Regions from separate parts of the Nonomuraea sp. NPDC050733 genome, predicted to be linked through region 2. Evidence: riboswitches for the same ligand, from Rfam matches in the RefSeq annotation. Region 2 holds a riboswitch; each other region holds the start of a gene.

Region 1 (5,042 bases), on a different contig from region 2:
CAGCGCCTCGCGGGCGGGCAGCCTGCCCCGCTCGTGGAGTACTTCGCGCAGCGTCCTGCCCGGCACGTACTCCATCGACAGGTAGACGACGTCGCCGTCGGTGCCCTGGTCGAAGACGTGCACCACGTTGGGGTGGGAGAGGCTGGCCACGGACTTGGCCTCGCCGATGAAGCGCCGCACGAACGCCGGGTCCTCGGCGAGCGAGCGGTGCATGACCTTCAGCGCGACCGTGCGGTCGAGCCGGACGTCCAGGGCGAGGTAGACGGTCGCCATGCCGCCTCGCGCGATCCGGGACTCGATGCGGTAGCGCCCATCGAGGAGTCGCCCGACCAGGGGGTCCGCCGTCGTCGTGTCCACGCCGCCGAGTTTACGGGCGTTTGGCCCCTGGCAGGGTGCGACCACCCGAAACGATGCGGAGCCGTGGCTCCTGCCACGCCCTCTCTTGACCTCCCCGGCACCTCCCGGACCACGGGATCCACCGGCTCACAGAGGCCCCGCCCGCCCCGGCGTGACGCCGGGCCCGGCTTGACCCGATCCGTGAGTCCGGTCGCGGGTCCCGGGTCACCGGGGGCGCCGGGTCACGGGGTCATCGGGGAGGACGCCTCTGCGTAGCGGCGGCGCGGGATGCGCCCGGCCTGGCGGGCCAGCCGCCCGGCATGGACCGCGCCCCGCATGGCCGCCGCCATCAGGTCGGGTCGCTGCGCGCGGGTGACCGCCGTCGCCAGCAGCACGGCGTCGCAGCCCAGCTCCATCGCCAGCGCGGCGTCGCTGGCCGTGCCGATGCCCGCGTCGAGGATCACCGGCACGGAGGCCGCCTCCACGATGAGCTCGATGTTGTGCGGGTTGCGGATGCCGAGACCGGAGCCGATGGGCGCGCCGAGCGGCATGACGGCCGCGCAGCCGGCCTGCTCCAGACGGCGCGCCAGCGCCGGGTCGTCCCCGATGTACGGCAGCACCACGAAGCCCTCGGCAACCAGCCGCTCGGCCGCGTCGAACGTCTCGATCGGGTCCGGCAGCAGCGTCCGCTCGTCGGCGATGACCTCGAGCTTGACCCAGTTCGTCCCGAGGGCCTCGCGGGCCAGCCTGGCCGTCAGCACGGCCTCGCCCGCGGTGAAGCAGCCCGCGGTGTTGGGCAGCACCTTGATGCCGCGCTCGCGCAGCACGTCGAGGACCGAGCCGCGGGCCGACGGGTCGAGCCGCCGCATCGCAACCGTGGTCAGCTCGGTGCCGGAGGCGGCGAGGGCCTGGTCCAGCACCTCCAGCGAGGGCGCGCCGCCGGTGCCCATGATGAGCCGGGAGGAGAACTTCTCCCCGGCGATGATCAGATCATCCACCCTGCACCGCCGTGAGCACCTCGACGCGGTCGCTGTCGCCGAGCGCCGTGGTGTCCCACGAGCCGCGCGTCACGACCTCGTCGTTCAGGGCCACCGCCACGCCGGTGGTGGCGGTGGTCAGGATGCGTACGGCCTGCGCCACGGTGGTGCCGTCGGGCACCTCGCGCTGGCTGCCGTTGATCGTCACTTTCATCCCATCTCCTCGGAGCCGGAGCTCCTGTCGTAGGGGCCGGGGGGCCTGTCGTGCGCGCCGGGGGCCGGGTGGTGGCGGGCCGGGGAGCAGAGGGCGGCCAGTTCGGGCTCCTCGCCCAGGAGGATCGCCGTCGTGAGCGGCGCCAGGAGCACCCCGCCGCGGTGGTGCCCGGTCGCCAGCGTCAGCCCCGGGACGCCGGCCGGGCCGATGAGCGGCAGGTTGTCCGGGGTGCCGGGACGCAGGCCAGCCACGACCTCGGCCACCTCCAGCTCGGTCACGCCGGGCACCAGCTCCCGGGCGTCGCGTAGCAGCTCGTACACGCCGCCGGCCGTCACCCGCGTGTCGAACCCCATCTCCTCCTGCGTGGCGCCCACCACGAGCTCGCCGTCGCCGCGCGGCACCAGGTAGACGGGGGCGCCGTGGACCATGCCGCGCACGCACCGGCCGAGCAGCGGCTCGGGGGAGCGCAGCCGCATGATCTGGCCCTTGACCGGCCGGACCGGGAGGTCGTACAGCTCGCCGCTCCACGCGCCGGCGGCCAGGATCACCCCGTCGGCGCGGATCTCGGACGGCAGGTCCCCGCCGTCCGCCGGAGACTCCAGCCGTACGCCCACGACCGCCGGACCGCGCCCGGAGCCGCCACCAGGGCCGCCAGGGGCACGCAGGAGCTCCGACACCCGGGCCCGCACCACGGGGACGCCCAGCCGCTCCAGGGCGGCCAGCAGGGCGGCTGTGACGCGGCGCGGGTCCACCCACGCGTCGCCCGGCGCCAGCAGCCCGCCCCGCACCGACGGGGCCAGCATCGGCTCCAGGCGGCGGCACTCCCTGCCCGTCAGCCGCTCCACCGGCAGCCCCAGCTTGCCCATGAACCCGCCCAGCTCGTCCAGCGCCGCCAGGTCGTCCGCGCCGAACGCCACGTCCAGGGTGCCGTCGGCACGGAAGTCCAGCCCGTACGACGGGACCGGGCCAGGACGCGCAGGGGACGACGGCACGGGAGAAGCGCCGCCGGAGGGCCCGCGCGGGCGCGACGGGGCCAGGACGCCCGGCGGCAGGCCGGCGTCCTCGGCCAGCTCGGCGGCGAACGACGGCCAGCGGCGCAGCGACGCCACCCCCAGCCGCAGCAGCGGCTCCTCGGTGTAGGCGACCTCGCTGACGGGCGCCAGCATGCCCGCCGCCGCGTGCGAGGCCCCGGAGGCCGGGGCCGGGTCCACCACGGTGACGGCCCGCCCCACCCGCGACAGCCGCCAGGCGATGGACAGCCCGACGATCCCGCCGCCCACGACCAGCTCCATGCGCGCTCCCTTCGCCGGCATGATCCGGATCAGGTGGATTGCGGTCGAAGGCCCGGTCAAGCCTTCCTCTCAGCCCGGTCACGGCCGGACTCCCGCGCGTCGTACCCCTCAAGCCTACGGCCTCGGTGCGGAGCGCAGGCGGCGGCCCCGTTATGGTCTTGACCGTGAACCGTGTCGTGGTGGCAGGAGCGGGCCTGGCCGGCGTGCGCAGCATCGAGGCCCTGCGGGCGAGGGGGTTCGGCGGCGAGATCACCCTCCTGGGACAGGAACGGCATCGCCCGTACGACCGGCCGCCCCTGTCGAAGGCGGTGCTGCTGGGCACCAGCGACTCCAGTTTCGTCGACTCCGACCTCGCGACGCTGGAGGTGGACTTCCGCCCCGGCGTCAGCGCCACCGGCCTGCGTCCGGGCGTCGTCGAGACCAGCGAGGGCGAGCTGGCGTACGACGGGCTGGTCATCGCGACCGGCGCCGAGCCGATCACGCTGCCCGGCGACGGGCCGCAGCACGTGCTGCGCACTCTCGACGACGCGCTGGAGCTGCGTGCCCGGCTGGTCCGCGGCGCCCGCGTCGCGGTGGTCGGCGCCGGCTGGATCGGCGCCGAGGTGGCCACGGCCGCCCGCCGCGCGGGCTGCGAGGTGACCGTGATCGAGGCCGGCCCCGCGCCGCTCTCCCACGCCGTCGGGACCGAGATCGGCGCCCGTACCACCGCCTGGTACGACGGCGTCGACCTGCGGCTGGACACCATGGTCGCGTCGGTGGACGAGGGCGGGGTGCGGCTGGTGGACGGCGAGTTCGTCGAGGCGCACGTGGTCGTCTCCGGCATCGGGGTCCGCCCGGCCGTGGAGTGGCTGGCGGGCGCCGACATCGACCTGCACAACGGCGTCGTCACCGACGAGCACCTGCGCGCCTCCCTGCCGGGCGTGGTGGCGGTGGGCGACTGCGCCGCCTGGTGGTCGCGCCGTTACGGCACGCGCCTGCGGGTGGAGCACTGGGACACCGCGCTCGGCGCGCCCGAGGTCGCCGCGGCCACCCTGCTGGGCGAGGAGGCCGTCTACGACCCGGTGCCGTACTTCTGGTCCGAGCAGTTCGGCCACATGGTCCAGTACGCGGGTCACCATCCGGCCGGCGAGCGTCTCCTGTACCGGGGCGGCCCGGAGGGCAAGTGGTCGGCCTGCTGGCTGACCGGCGACGGCGCGCTGGCCGCGGTGCTGGCCGTGGACCGGCCGCGGGACCTCGTCCAGGGCCGCCGCATCATCGACGCGGGGCACAGGATCGACCCGGAACGCCTGGTAGATCCCGATGTCCCTCTACGGGATTGTGTTGTTTGAGCAAGCGCGCCATGTGGTAGTTGTGGTTTCGTGACGCTTTCTGTTGCACAGATCGACCGGGAGACCGACCAGCTCGTCAACGAGTGGCTCACTCTCCCCGAGGTGGCCGACCGCCTGCAGCTCTCGCTCGGGCGGACCAAGCAACTCCTCAAGGACCACAAGCTGCTCGGCGTGCGCCGGGGCAGCGGCGGGCCGCACGTGCCCGCGGCGTTCCTTGACGGAAGGGACGTGATGAAGGGCCTGCCCGGCACGCTGACCGTGCTGCTGGACGCGGGCTACGACGACGCCGAGGCGCTGCGGTGGCTCTTCACCCCGGACGACTCGCTGCCCGGCTCGCCCGTCGAGGCGATCCGCGCGGGCCGCCACACCGAGGTCAAGCGGCGTGCCCAGGCCCTCGCTTTCTGACGCCCGGCTCTACCTCTGCACCGACGGCCGGCGCCGGCGCGGTGACCTGGCCGAGTTCCTCGACACCGTGCTCGCCAACGGCGTCGACGTCGTCCAGCTCCGTGAGAAGGGCCTGGAGGCGCGGGAGGAGCTCGCGCTGCTGGAGGTCTTCCGCGACGCCTGCGACCGGCACGGCAGGCTGCTGGCCGTCAACGACCGGGCGGACGTGGCCTACGCCGCCCGGCCCGACGTGCTCCACCTGGGGCAGGACGACCTTCCGGTGGGCGTCGCGCGGGAGATACTCGGCGACGACATCCTCATCGGCAGGTCCACCCACTCCACCGCCGAGGCGTCCGCCGCCGCGGTGGAGGAGGGCGTCGACTACTTCTGCTGCGGGCCGACCTGGCCCACCCCGACCAAGCCGGGCCGTCCCGCGCCGGGGCCGTCGCTGCTGCGGCACGCGGCCTCGATCGCCACGGACCGGCCGTGGTTCGCCATCGGCGGCATCGAC
Region 2 (5,042 bases):
CGGCCCCGACGACATCGCCGAGGTCATCTCGTCCTGGACGGGCATCCCGGCCGGCCGCCTGATGGAGGCCGAGACGACCAAGCTGCTGCGCATGGAGGACGAGCTGGGCAGGCGCCTGGTCGGCCAGCAGCAGGCCGTACGCGCCGTGTCCGACGCCGTCCGGCGCAGCCGGGCCGGCATCGCCGACCCCGACCGGCCGACCGGCTCGTTCCTGTTCCTCGGCCCGACGGGCGTGGGCAAGACCGAGCTGGCCAAGGCGCTGGCGGAGTTCCTGTTCGACGACGAGCGGGCGATGACCCGCATCGACATGAGCGAGTACTCCGAGAAGCACAGCGTCGCCCGGCTCGTCGGCGCCCCTCCCGGCTACGTCGGCTACGAGGAGGGCGGCCAGCTCACCGAGGCCGTGCGGCGCAGGCCGTACACCGTGGTGCTGCTGGACGAGGTGGAGAAGGCCCACCCCGAGGTCTTCGACATCCTGCTCCAGGTGCTGGACGACGGGCGGCTCACCGACGGGCAGGGCCGCACGGTCGACTTCCGCAACACGATCCTGATCCTCACCTCCAACCTGGGCTCCCAGTTCCTGGTGGACCCGACGCTGGAGGGCGACGCCAAGCGCGAGGCCGTGATGAGCGCCGTCCGCGGCGCCTTCAAGCCGGAGTTCCTGAACCGGCTCGACGACGTGATCCTGTTCGACGCGCTCGGCTCGGAGGAGCTGGCCCAGATCGTCGACCTCCAGGTCGACCGGCTGGCGAGGCGGCTGGCGGACCGCAGGCTGACCCTGGACGTCACTCCGGCGGCCCGCGAGTGGCTGTCGCTCACCGGCTACGACCCGCTGTACGGCGCGCGTCCGCTGCGCCGGCTGGTGCAGTCGGCGATCGGCGACAAGCTCGCCAAGGCGGTGCTGTCGGGCGAGATCGTGGACGGCGACAAGGTGCTGGTCGACCTCGGCGACGACGAGCTGACCGTCAAGCGCGCCTGACGCGGCGACGTACCGGCGACAAGCCCCGGGGCCCGGCCTTTCCGGCCGGCTTCCCGGGGCTTTCGCGTACCCGGGTGCGTGTCGCGGCCCGCTCCCCGGTAAGGGCTGGTCCACCGTTCGGCCAAGCCCGCCCCGGCGCACCGCTTCCCTGGCTAGCTTCGGCCTTCGTCCGAGACCCGCCCGGCGTCCGCCCGGGCATCCGTACCGACGAGGGGGACGTCCAGTGTCAGTGTCATCCCGGTCCTATCCCGGCTTTCGGGCCGTCGCGGCGGCCACGCTGAGCGCCGGCGTCATCTGGATCATCGCGGCGCCGCCTCCCGCCCTCGCCTTCACTGCCGCCCCCGTCCCGGCCGGGGACGAGGGCGGGGCGGCCGGCGAGGAGAGCGCCTCCGCGGTCGCGGCGCGGACGGCGGAGCGCCTCGGCCTCACCGGCCCCCGGGGTGCCGGCTCCCCGATGGTCGCCCCCGACATGACGGCCACGGCCGCGGGCGTGCCCGTCCTGCCTCCGGGCGTGCGCAACCCCTCGGGCCTGTCCGACGTGTCCACGATGGCCGCCGCGCCCGACCTGCCCGGCCTGCCGGCGGCTCCGGCCCGGCCCGTCCGGACGTTCGGCGGGGTGCCCGTCTCAGGGGCCCCGGAGCCGTCCGTCCGCCGTCAGCACGCGCACGAGGCGCCGGACCGCGCACCGAGCCGCCCGGCCGCCGCCACGCACGCGGAGGGCCCGCGCAACGGGGCCTCCCGCGTCGCGGAGCCCGGCGTCACCTCGCTCGGCGACGTCGGCACCCTCCTCCCGAGCCTGCCGCTGGGATGATCCCTGTTACGGTGGACCGTGACGCGGGGTGCCCGGAGAGCCGGGCTGAGATCACACCCGTCGAACCTGATCTAGTTCGCACTAGCGAAGGGACGTCGACGTTGTCGTTCTGCGAAGAGGTCCGGGCGCACACCGCCACGCTGCTCGACGCCATCCACCGGCACCCGTTCAACACCGCCCTCGGCGACGGCACGCTGAGCCGCGACCGGTTCACCTTCTACCTGGTGCAGGACGCCCGCTACCTGGCGGCGTACGCGAAGGTGCTGGCGACGGCGTCGGCGCGCGCCGACGAGCCCGCGGACGCCATGTTCTTCGCCCAGAGCGCGCACACGGCGCTGGCCGTCGAGCGCGCCCTGCACACCGGCTACCTCGACGGGTTCGGACTGAGCCCAGCGGACGTGGCCGGCATCGGCACCTCGCCGACGTGCCTGGCCTACGCGTCGTACCTCCAGGCGACGGCTCTCAGCGCGCCCCTTCCCGTGCTGGTCGCCGCGGTGCTGCCGTGCTTCTGGGTCTACCAGGACGTCGGAACGGCCTTGCTGGAGCGCACGGCCGGCCGGTCCGGCCACCCGTACCAGGCGTGGATCTCCACCTACTCCGACCCGTCGTTCGCCGCCTCGGTGACGCAGGTGCGTGCCATCGCCGACCGGCTGGCCGGGACCGCCGACCCCGCCACCCGCCGGGCCATGGCCGAGGCGTTCTGCCGGGCGACGGAGTACGAGTGGATGTTCTGGGACAGCGCGTGGCGGCTGGAGACGTGGCCCACCGGCCAGTGGCTGGCGACCGGCGCGGAGGCCACGGCCGCCCGCTGACCCCGGATCAGCCGTACGGCCTGATTCCGGGCATGCCGACGGCAGCGAGCGCCCCTCGGGGCGCACCCCGGGCCGGACAGGACGCCCGGCCCGGGAGAGCCCGGCTCAGGACACCAGGGCGTCGAGCTCGTCCTCGGGGAGGCCCAGGTCGACCCGGATGCGGTAGCGCGTGCGCAGCAGCGCCACGTGCTCCGGGTCGTCCTCGTCACTGGCCAGCACGGCCTGGGTCACCCATTCGAGCCCGGCCGGCAGGTCGCCGTAGGCGACGAGCGTCTCGGCGATCGTGTGGGAGGTCGCCGTGGTGATCCCGCCCTCCGCGCGGATCGCCTCGATGACCTCCCTCGCCTCAGCGGGACGGTCGAGCTCGAAGAGCGTGTCGGCGATGCCGGCGCGTGGGTCGATGAGCGACTCACCGCCGTCCTCCACCGCGCGCTGGAAGCACTCCAGGGCCCGGGCGGGCTGCCCGGCCGAGCGCCATTCCTCGGCCGCGAGGACCAGGATGGACGCCCTGGAGACGTCGCCCGAGGAATAACCGAGCGCGACGTCGTACAGCCGCCTGGCAAGGGAGCTGTGGTCGTCGGCCAGCAGAGCCTGCTCGAGCAGGCGATCAAGGTGCTCACGGGTCACATGCGCCACACCGCGAGACTACCGAGCCACTTGCCGGTTTGCCCCGGCAATGCACATCGCCGATCCGGCACGACTTCGGCAAGGTCATGTCAAAGGATGCCCGCTTCCGGCGTGTCTTCGCAGGCCGTAGGGCATATAGCCGTCGCGCGCACCGGCGAGGAGGAGGGCTGCGATGGGCATCTCCAAGCAGACGACCTTCACACTCTCCTGTGCCGTGGCGCTTTCGGCCCTGGTTCCGGGTGCGGCCGGATACCTTTCCGGCCGGCTCGCCGCCGTCGAATCGGCCGAGCGCGAACTCCACGCGATCGAGACCCGGCTGAACGCCCGGGAGGCGCGCGAGGACCGCGAGGCGTGGCCGGTGGCGCTCCCGGCGCCCTGTGACGGCACTCGGACGGCCAGGGAGCGCGAGGGGCGCGTCCCCGCGCCCCGGCAACGCGTGGCGCCTCCTCAGGCGCCCCAGGCCGGCGAGGTGCGCCCGCCGGCCCCCGACACGCGCCCGCCGGCGCCCAAGGCCGAGCAGTCGCACCCGGCGCTCGGCTGGCTCCTCCAGCGCCTGCGCCTGAACGACTGACCCTCCGGACGAGTCCGCGGAGTCAGGCCGTCCGCGGAGTCAGGCCGTCTGCGGAGTCCAGGAGCGGAGCTGGCGGGACAGGAAGCCGCGGATGAGCTGCTTGGCCGCCGCGATGATCTCCGGCTCGCCGTTCGGGTCGCGGCGGAAGGCGAGCTTGAGCACCGCGTCCCCCGCCTCGACCGCCACCAGGACCGCCACGTCCAGCTCATGGCTGTCGGCCAGGCCGAACTCCTGGAGCAGCAGCCCGCGCAGCCGTCCGGCGATCACCGTGTTGTTGTCGGAGTCGGAGTCGAGGAGGTTGAGGTCGACCACGTCGCCGAAGTGCAGGCTTCTGAAGCCCCGAACGGTCCGGTGCATGTCGACGTACTCGTCGATGATCGCGTCGACGGCCTCCCACCAGCCGACGTAGTCCTCCTCCAGGAATCTGCGGCCGACCCTGGAGACGAACTGCTCGACGTTGCGCCGGGTCAGCTCCTGGGTGATGGCCCGCTTGTCGGGGAAGAACTGGTAGACCGACCCGATCGCGACCCCGGCCCGGTCGGCGATGCGGGTGGTGGAGAGCGACTCGTAGCCGATCTCGTCGAGCAGCTCGGCGCAGGCGTCGAGCATCCGCTCGACCCGGCGCGCGCTGCGGCGCTGCGCCGGCCGTCGCCGTAACGGCTGGGGTTGCACGCATTCGTCCATCTGGGGTGACAGCACGAGTTCCATCTTTCCCCCAAGGACACGATCGTTATCTGGCAATCAGTGGATTTCTCACGGCTCCAGGTGGGTCTCGTGAGAGTTCGGCCGGTGGCCGAGGCGGCGGGCCGTGCCGGAGAGCCGGGCCAGCGCCCGGGTGGCGCCGGGCGAGAGGCGTGACAGGGCGTACCCGAGCTTGCCCTCGGCGTTGACCGGGACGACGGCCTGGTTGCGGTGGACGGCCCGCAGGATGTGCGCGGCGACGCGCTCCGGCGGGTAGCCGCGCCGCTCCAGCGCCGTCACCGAGATGTCGCGGAGGTCGGTGCCGACGTACGTGGCGTGACGGGCGATGTTCGTGGAGACGAAACCGGGGCAGATCGCGCTGACCCCGATGCCCTGCCCGGCCAGCTCGGCCCGCAGGCAGTCGCTGAGCGTCTTCACCGCCGCCTTGACCGTCGAGTACGCGGGCAGCAGCATCGTGGGCGCGAACGCGGCCAGCGAGGCGACGTTGACGATGTGGCCGCCTTCGCCGCGTTCGACCATCTGCGCCGCGAACAGCCGGCA
Region 3 (5,042 bases), on a different contig from region 2:
CGAACCCGCCCGCGTCGGCGCCCGTCAGCTCGGTCAGGCTGCCGGCGATCCGGTCGAGGACGGCGGGCAGCTCCAGCTCGGCGTTGATGTCGCCGACCACGTCGGTCAGCCGGCGCACCAGCCGGACCCGGCGCGCCATGCGCTCGCTCGCCGCCTCCTCGGCCGCCGCGCGGTGGTGGACGCACACGTATCCCACCACCGAACTGCCCATCACCATCGGCCCGATGTCGACCGTCACATCGAGCACGCTTCCGTCGCGGCGTAACCGCTTGGTGCGCAGCGTCACCTGGTCGCCGGTACGCGCGCGTTCGAGCACCGCGTTGTGCTCAGCCGTCAGCTCCCCCGGCACGATCGGCGCCCTGCGGCCCAGCATCTCCTCGGCGGTCCAGCCGAAGAGCCGCTCGGCGGCCGGGGTCCACACCAGCACGGTCTGGTCCCGGTCGAGCGCGATCAGCGCGTTGGGCGAGCCGGCGAGCACCGCGCGAGCGATCTCGTCGTCACTGCCGGCCCACTCGTCACCCACACCTCCATAGTGCCCGCGCTGCGGGGCCGCCGTCGGCCGATCCGTCCGATACGCTGCCGATCACGACCTACCAGGTGAGAAGAGGGTGAGCGGATGTCGAGCGGTGATCTCGATGCCCTGCTACGGGTGACCTCCGCCACCTACCGCGGGGAGACCCCGCCCGACGTCGCGTTCGGCACCTATGACGGCGCCGTGGGGCGGCTGGTGCTGGCGGTGTCCGGCAAGGGGGTCGTGGCGTGCAGCTTCGAGGACGAGCACGCGGTGTACGAGCGGGTGACGCGGCACGTGGGCTCGTTCATCGGCCCCGACCCCGGCCGGCTGGACCCGGTGCGCCGGGAGCTGGACGCGTACTTCTCGGGGCGGCTGCGGGCCTTCACCACGCCGGTCGACCTGGCCATCGCCACGTCGTTCGCGCGCACGGTGCTGCAGAAGACCATGGCGATCCCGTACGGCACGACGGCGACGCTCGGTGAGATCGGCGAGCGCATCGGCCGGCCACGCGCGCTGCGGGCGGTCGGCAACGCGCTGATGGCCAACCCGGTGTGCGTCATCGTGCCGTGCCACCGGATCGTGCCCGGCGACGGCGCGCTCGGCGACTACGCCGGAGGCGTGAACGCCAAGCGCCACCTCCTCACCGTCGAGTCCCGCTCCTGATCACGAGCTGTCAGGCGCGGTCGGCGAGGGCCCGGCGCCGGGCCAGGCCGAGGGCGAGCGTGACCAGCGCGGCCACGAGCGCCGCGCCGAGCGCGCCGTTCATCCACGGCTGGCGGGTGAAGCCGATCTCCTCGCGCACCTCGGCCCAGAACCCGTCCCAGGCACCGACGGTCGGCGTCGAGGTGGTCAGCCAGTACGCGGCGAAGCCGAGCACCCAGGGCACCAGCATGGACCAGCGGGACGGCGCGTCCTCGTCGGTGTTCCACCGGGCGGAACCGCCGAGCACGAAGTAGTCCACGGCGAGGACCGCGAACATCGGCACGAACACCGCGCCGATGATGCCGAGGAACGCCCCGTAGGAGTTCACGTCCACCACCAGCGCCACTGCGGTGGTGACCACGCCGATCGAGACACTGAAGACGCGGCGGTCGACGCGGGGCATGAGGTTCTGCAGCGAGAGGGTGGTCGAGTAGACGTTCGCGAACGACTGGTCGGTCTCGCGCAGGACGAGCACCGCGAAGAACAGCGCGCCGAGCGGCGCCGCGACGAACGTCCCGAACACCGCGGTGCCGTCCGCCTGGACCGCGGCCGCCCCGGCGATGGCCACCGCGTACACGCCGAGCCCCAGGCAGGCCACCTGGGCCAGCGTGTAGCCGCCGACGACGCCGGTGAACGCGGCGGCGCTCGACCTGGAGTGCCGGGCGAAGTCGGCCGCCATCGGCACCCACGAGACCGACAGCGCGATCACGTAGTCGACGGCCGGCGCGAACGCCTGCCACGAGCCGCCGGCCTGCGGCTGGGCCTGGCCGAGGAAGTCCACGGCGAACCAGGCCAGCGCGATGACCACGGCGACCGTGACGTACCGGCGCAGCAGCCGCACCGAGCCGAGCGGCCAGATCGACAGCGAGGTGGTGAGGACCCCGGCGACGACCACCCAGACCGCGTACGGCACCGCCGGACCGAAGATCGCGCTCGCGCCCATGGAGATCACCCAGAGCTCGAAGGCGCCCCAGCCGACCATCTGGATGATGTTGAGCACCGTCGGCACGTACGACAGCCGCGCCCCGAACAGCCCCCGGAGCAACACCATCGCGGGCCGTCCCGTCCGGGTGCCCGGGATGGCGGCCAGGCCGACCATGGCGGTGCCGAGGAGGCTGCCCACGACGGCGGCGGTGAGGGCCGCGGCGACGGTCAGCGGGGCGCCGCCCAGCGGGTCGAGCAGGAAGAGCGCGCCGGAGAAGCCCAGCAGGCTCACCCCGAGGTTGGCCCAGAGCGCGCCCTGGTCCAGCACGCCGAGTGTCTTCGGCGGGGTCTCGTCGAGGGTCAGCGGGACTTCGTTGACGGCATGCGTCATCACACACTCCCTACGCCGGCATTACCCGGACAGGTTCATGCGGTCGGCAGCAGCGGCAGCTGCCCTCTCAGCCCGGTGGCCCCGAGCTCCCGCGGGATCTGTAGTTGTCGCACAGCCCTGGCACCCCGGTCTCAGCCGGAAATGTCCTGGCGTGCGCCCTCATGATGCCTCATGCGCCGCCGGACGGCCACACCCGGTCCTGTCAGGGGGTGTACGCGTACGGGGTCGTGGTGCCGAGCGGCTCGAAGCCGAGCCGCAGCAGGATCGGGCGGCTCTCGCTGGAGGCGTCGACGGCCGTGGCCTCGTCGAGATCGGACCAGAAAACCCCGTTCCAGCGGTCCTCGCCGGCCTCGCGCACCACGCGGCCGTCCCGCTCGCCCTGCCCGATCCGCACCTGACGCTCGTAGGCCGTCAGCACCTCGTCACGATTCACCGGCACAGCCCAGCAGCACCCGCCCACGCGGACAACCGAATTTCCGGCCCGGCTCTCAGGCCACGAACGGCGGCTGACCGGTCTCGCTGACCATCGGACGGCTCGCGCCCTCCCACGACTGCATGCCGCCGCCGACGTTGACCGCCTCGCGCCCCAGGTGGTTCAGCCACGCCGCCACCTGGTAGGACCGGCCGCCGACCCGGCAGACGACGTAGACCTTGCCGCCGGCGGGGACCTCGTCGACCCGCCCCTGGATCTCGCTCATCGGGATGTGCACGGCCTCGGGAGCGTGGCCCGCCACCCACTCCTCACGCTCGCGCACGTCCAGCAGGAAAGCGTCGTCGGGTACGTCACGTGCCTCTACCTCGGGAACCGTCATGCGTCCATCATCTCGCGCCCCCGGTCGTAGGCCGCACGGGCCTCGGCGATCTCCCGCTGGTGCGACTCGGTCCAGGTGACCAGCGACTTGATCGTCTCGTGCAGGGTGCGGCCGAGCGGCGTGAGCGCGTAGTCGACGCGGGGCGGCACGACGGGATGGACGGTCCTGGTCACCAGGCCGTCGCGCTCCAGGTGGCGCAGGGTCACGCTGAGCATGCGCTGGCTGACCCCGTCGATCTCGCGGCGCAGCTCGCTGAAGCGCAGGCTCCGGCTGTCGAGCAGGGCGATGACGAGCAGCGACCACTTGTCGGCGACGCGGTCCAGGATCTGCCGGACCTCGCAGTCCTCGCGGGTGTCCCACTGCCGGACGTCGTAGTCGTCGGTGATGTCACAGGAGGCGTGGTCGTCCATGGCTTCCATGCTGTCGCAGGCACATCGCGGTTACAAGAGATAACCGACCCTACTTGAGCAGGCGCGACAGGCGCCGGTCGGCGAGCGGCTTGCCGCCGGTCTGGCAGGTCGGGCAGTACTGGAGCGAGGAGTCGGCGAAGGAGACCTCGCGGATGGTGTCGCCGCAGACGTCGCACGGCTGGCCGGCGCGGTTGTGGACGCGCAGGCCGGACTTCTTCTCCGCCTTGAGGTCCTTGGCGGCCAGCCCGTGGGCCCGCTCCATGGCCTCGCGCAGCGTCGTGACGATGGCCTCGTGCAGGTCCGCGATCTGCGCGTCGGTCAGCGAGGAAGCGATCTTGAACGGGGACATCCGGGCCGCGTGGAGCACCTCGTCGGAGTAGGCGTTGCCGATGCCCGCGATGACCTTCTGGTCGCGCAGCAGGCCCTTGATCTGCGTGCGGTTGCCGCCCACGATCTGCTTCAGCGTCTCGACCGTGAACGACTCCGCCAGCGGGTCCGGGCCCAGCGAGGCCACGCCGGGCACCTCGGCCGGGTCCCTCGTGACGTAGATGGCCAGGCGCTTCTGCGTGCCGGCCTCGGTCAGCTCGAACCCCGGCGCCAGGCCCTCGTCGTCGGGCGCGAACCGCACCCTCGCCGCGAGCGGGCCCTTGCCGGGACGGACGGGCTTGGCGCCCGACAGGTCGTCGCGCCAGCGCAGCCAGCCGGCCCGGGCCAGGTGGATGACCAGGTGGAGCCCGTCGCAGTCGAGGTCGAGGAACTTGCCGTGCCGCGACACGCCGGTGACGCTCAGCCCGCCCAGCGCGCTCACCGGCGGGTCGAACGTCTTGAGCGCCTGGATCGCCACCACGTCGACGGCCAGCACGGTCCGGCCGACCGCCCGCTCACGCAGGAATCCGGCCAGGGACTCGACTTCGGGAAGTTCCGGCATGCCACCAGAGTACGGTCACGCACCGACAGCGTCCCGGACGCTCGCGGACGCCGCTCCACGCGTCAGGGAACGTCCCAGAAGGCCAGCTCATGGGCCATGCCCTCGCGGAACAGCCGCTCCGCCCGCGCCGGGTCGGGAGCCGCCTCGTCGATCATCCCGGCGATCCGGGCGGCCAGCGCGGCGAACCCCGGGTCGGCGTAGGTGTCCACCCACGCCCGGTAGCGCGGCTCGGCCGGCGGGTCCTGCGCCAGGATCCGGCCCAGCGTCGAATATCCCCACATGCACGGGTACAGCGCCGCCAGCCCGTCGGCGTACGTGGCCGCCGACTCCAGCAGGAAGGCCGTGTACGCCGCGCACGCCG

The links. Region 2 has a riboswitch for thiamine pyrophosphate ahead of tenA (thiaminase II). Riboswitches for the same ligand answer to the same signal wherever they lie in the genome.
Region 1: another riboswitch for thiamine pyrophosphate. It lies ahead of AB0H64_RS22940 (FAD-dependent oxidoreductase); the one in region 2 lies ahead of tenA (thiaminase II).
Region 3: another riboswitch for thiamine pyrophosphate. It lies ahead of AB0H64_RS30675 (cytosine permease); the one in region 2 lies ahead of tenA (thiaminase II).

Annotation. Positions count from the first base shown of each region.
Region 1 is NZ_JBFAHO010000014.1:87,791-92,832, reverse strand. It holds gene AB0H64_RS22955 (PASTA domain-containing protein) at 1-357, opposite strand, end outside; gene AB0H64_RS22950 (thiazole synthase) at 579-1,334, opposite strand; gene thiS (sulfur carrier protein ThiS) at 1,327-1,527, opposite strand; gene AB0H64_RS22940 (FAD-dependent oxidoreductase) at 1,524-2,819, opposite strand; TPP riboswitch at 2,809-2,925, opposite strand; gene AB0H64_RS22935 (FAD-dependent oxidoreductase) at 2,984-4,147, shown strand; gene AB0H64_RS22930 (Rv2175c family DNA-binding protein) at 4,178-4,552, shown strand; gene thiE (thiamine phosphate synthase) at 4,530-5,042, shown strand, end outside.
Region 2 is NZ_JBFAHO010000003.1:491,776-496,817, forward strand. It holds gene clpB (ATP-dependent chaperone ClpB) at 1-979, shown strand, start outside; gene AB0H64_RS09175 (hypothetical protein) at 1,203-1,790, shown strand; TPP riboswitch at 1,805-1,900, shown strand; gene tenA (thiaminase II) at 1,892-2,602, shown strand; gene AB0H64_RS09185 (hypothetical protein) at 2,708-3,238, opposite strand; gene AB0H64_RS09190 (hypothetical protein) at 3,402-3,800, shown strand; gene AB0H64_RS09195 (TetR family transcriptional regulator) at 3,840-4,484, opposite strand; gene AB0H64_RS09200 (SDR family oxidoreductase) at 4,554-5,042, opposite strand, start outside.
Region 3 is NZ_JBFAHO010000025.1:65,467-70,508, forward strand. It holds gene AB0H64_RS30665 (ATP-binding protein) at 1-523, opposite strand, end outside; gene AB0H64_RS30670 (methylated-DNA--[protein]-cysteine S-methyltransferase) at 617-1,177, shown strand; gene AB0H64_RS30675 (cytosine permease) at 1,188-2,531, opposite strand; TPP riboswitch at 2,522-2,634, opposite strand; gene AB0H64_RS30680 (hypothetical protein) at 2,734-2,964, opposite strand; gene AB0H64_RS30685 (rhodanese-like domain-containing protein) at 3,020-3,343, opposite strand; gene AB0H64_RS30690 (helix-turn-helix domain-containing protein) at 3,340-3,753, opposite strand; gene AB0H64_RS30695 (DNA-formamidopyrimidine glycosylase family protein) at 3,803-4,681, opposite strand; gene AB0H64_RS30700 (transcriptional regulator) at 4,744-5,042, opposite strand, start outside.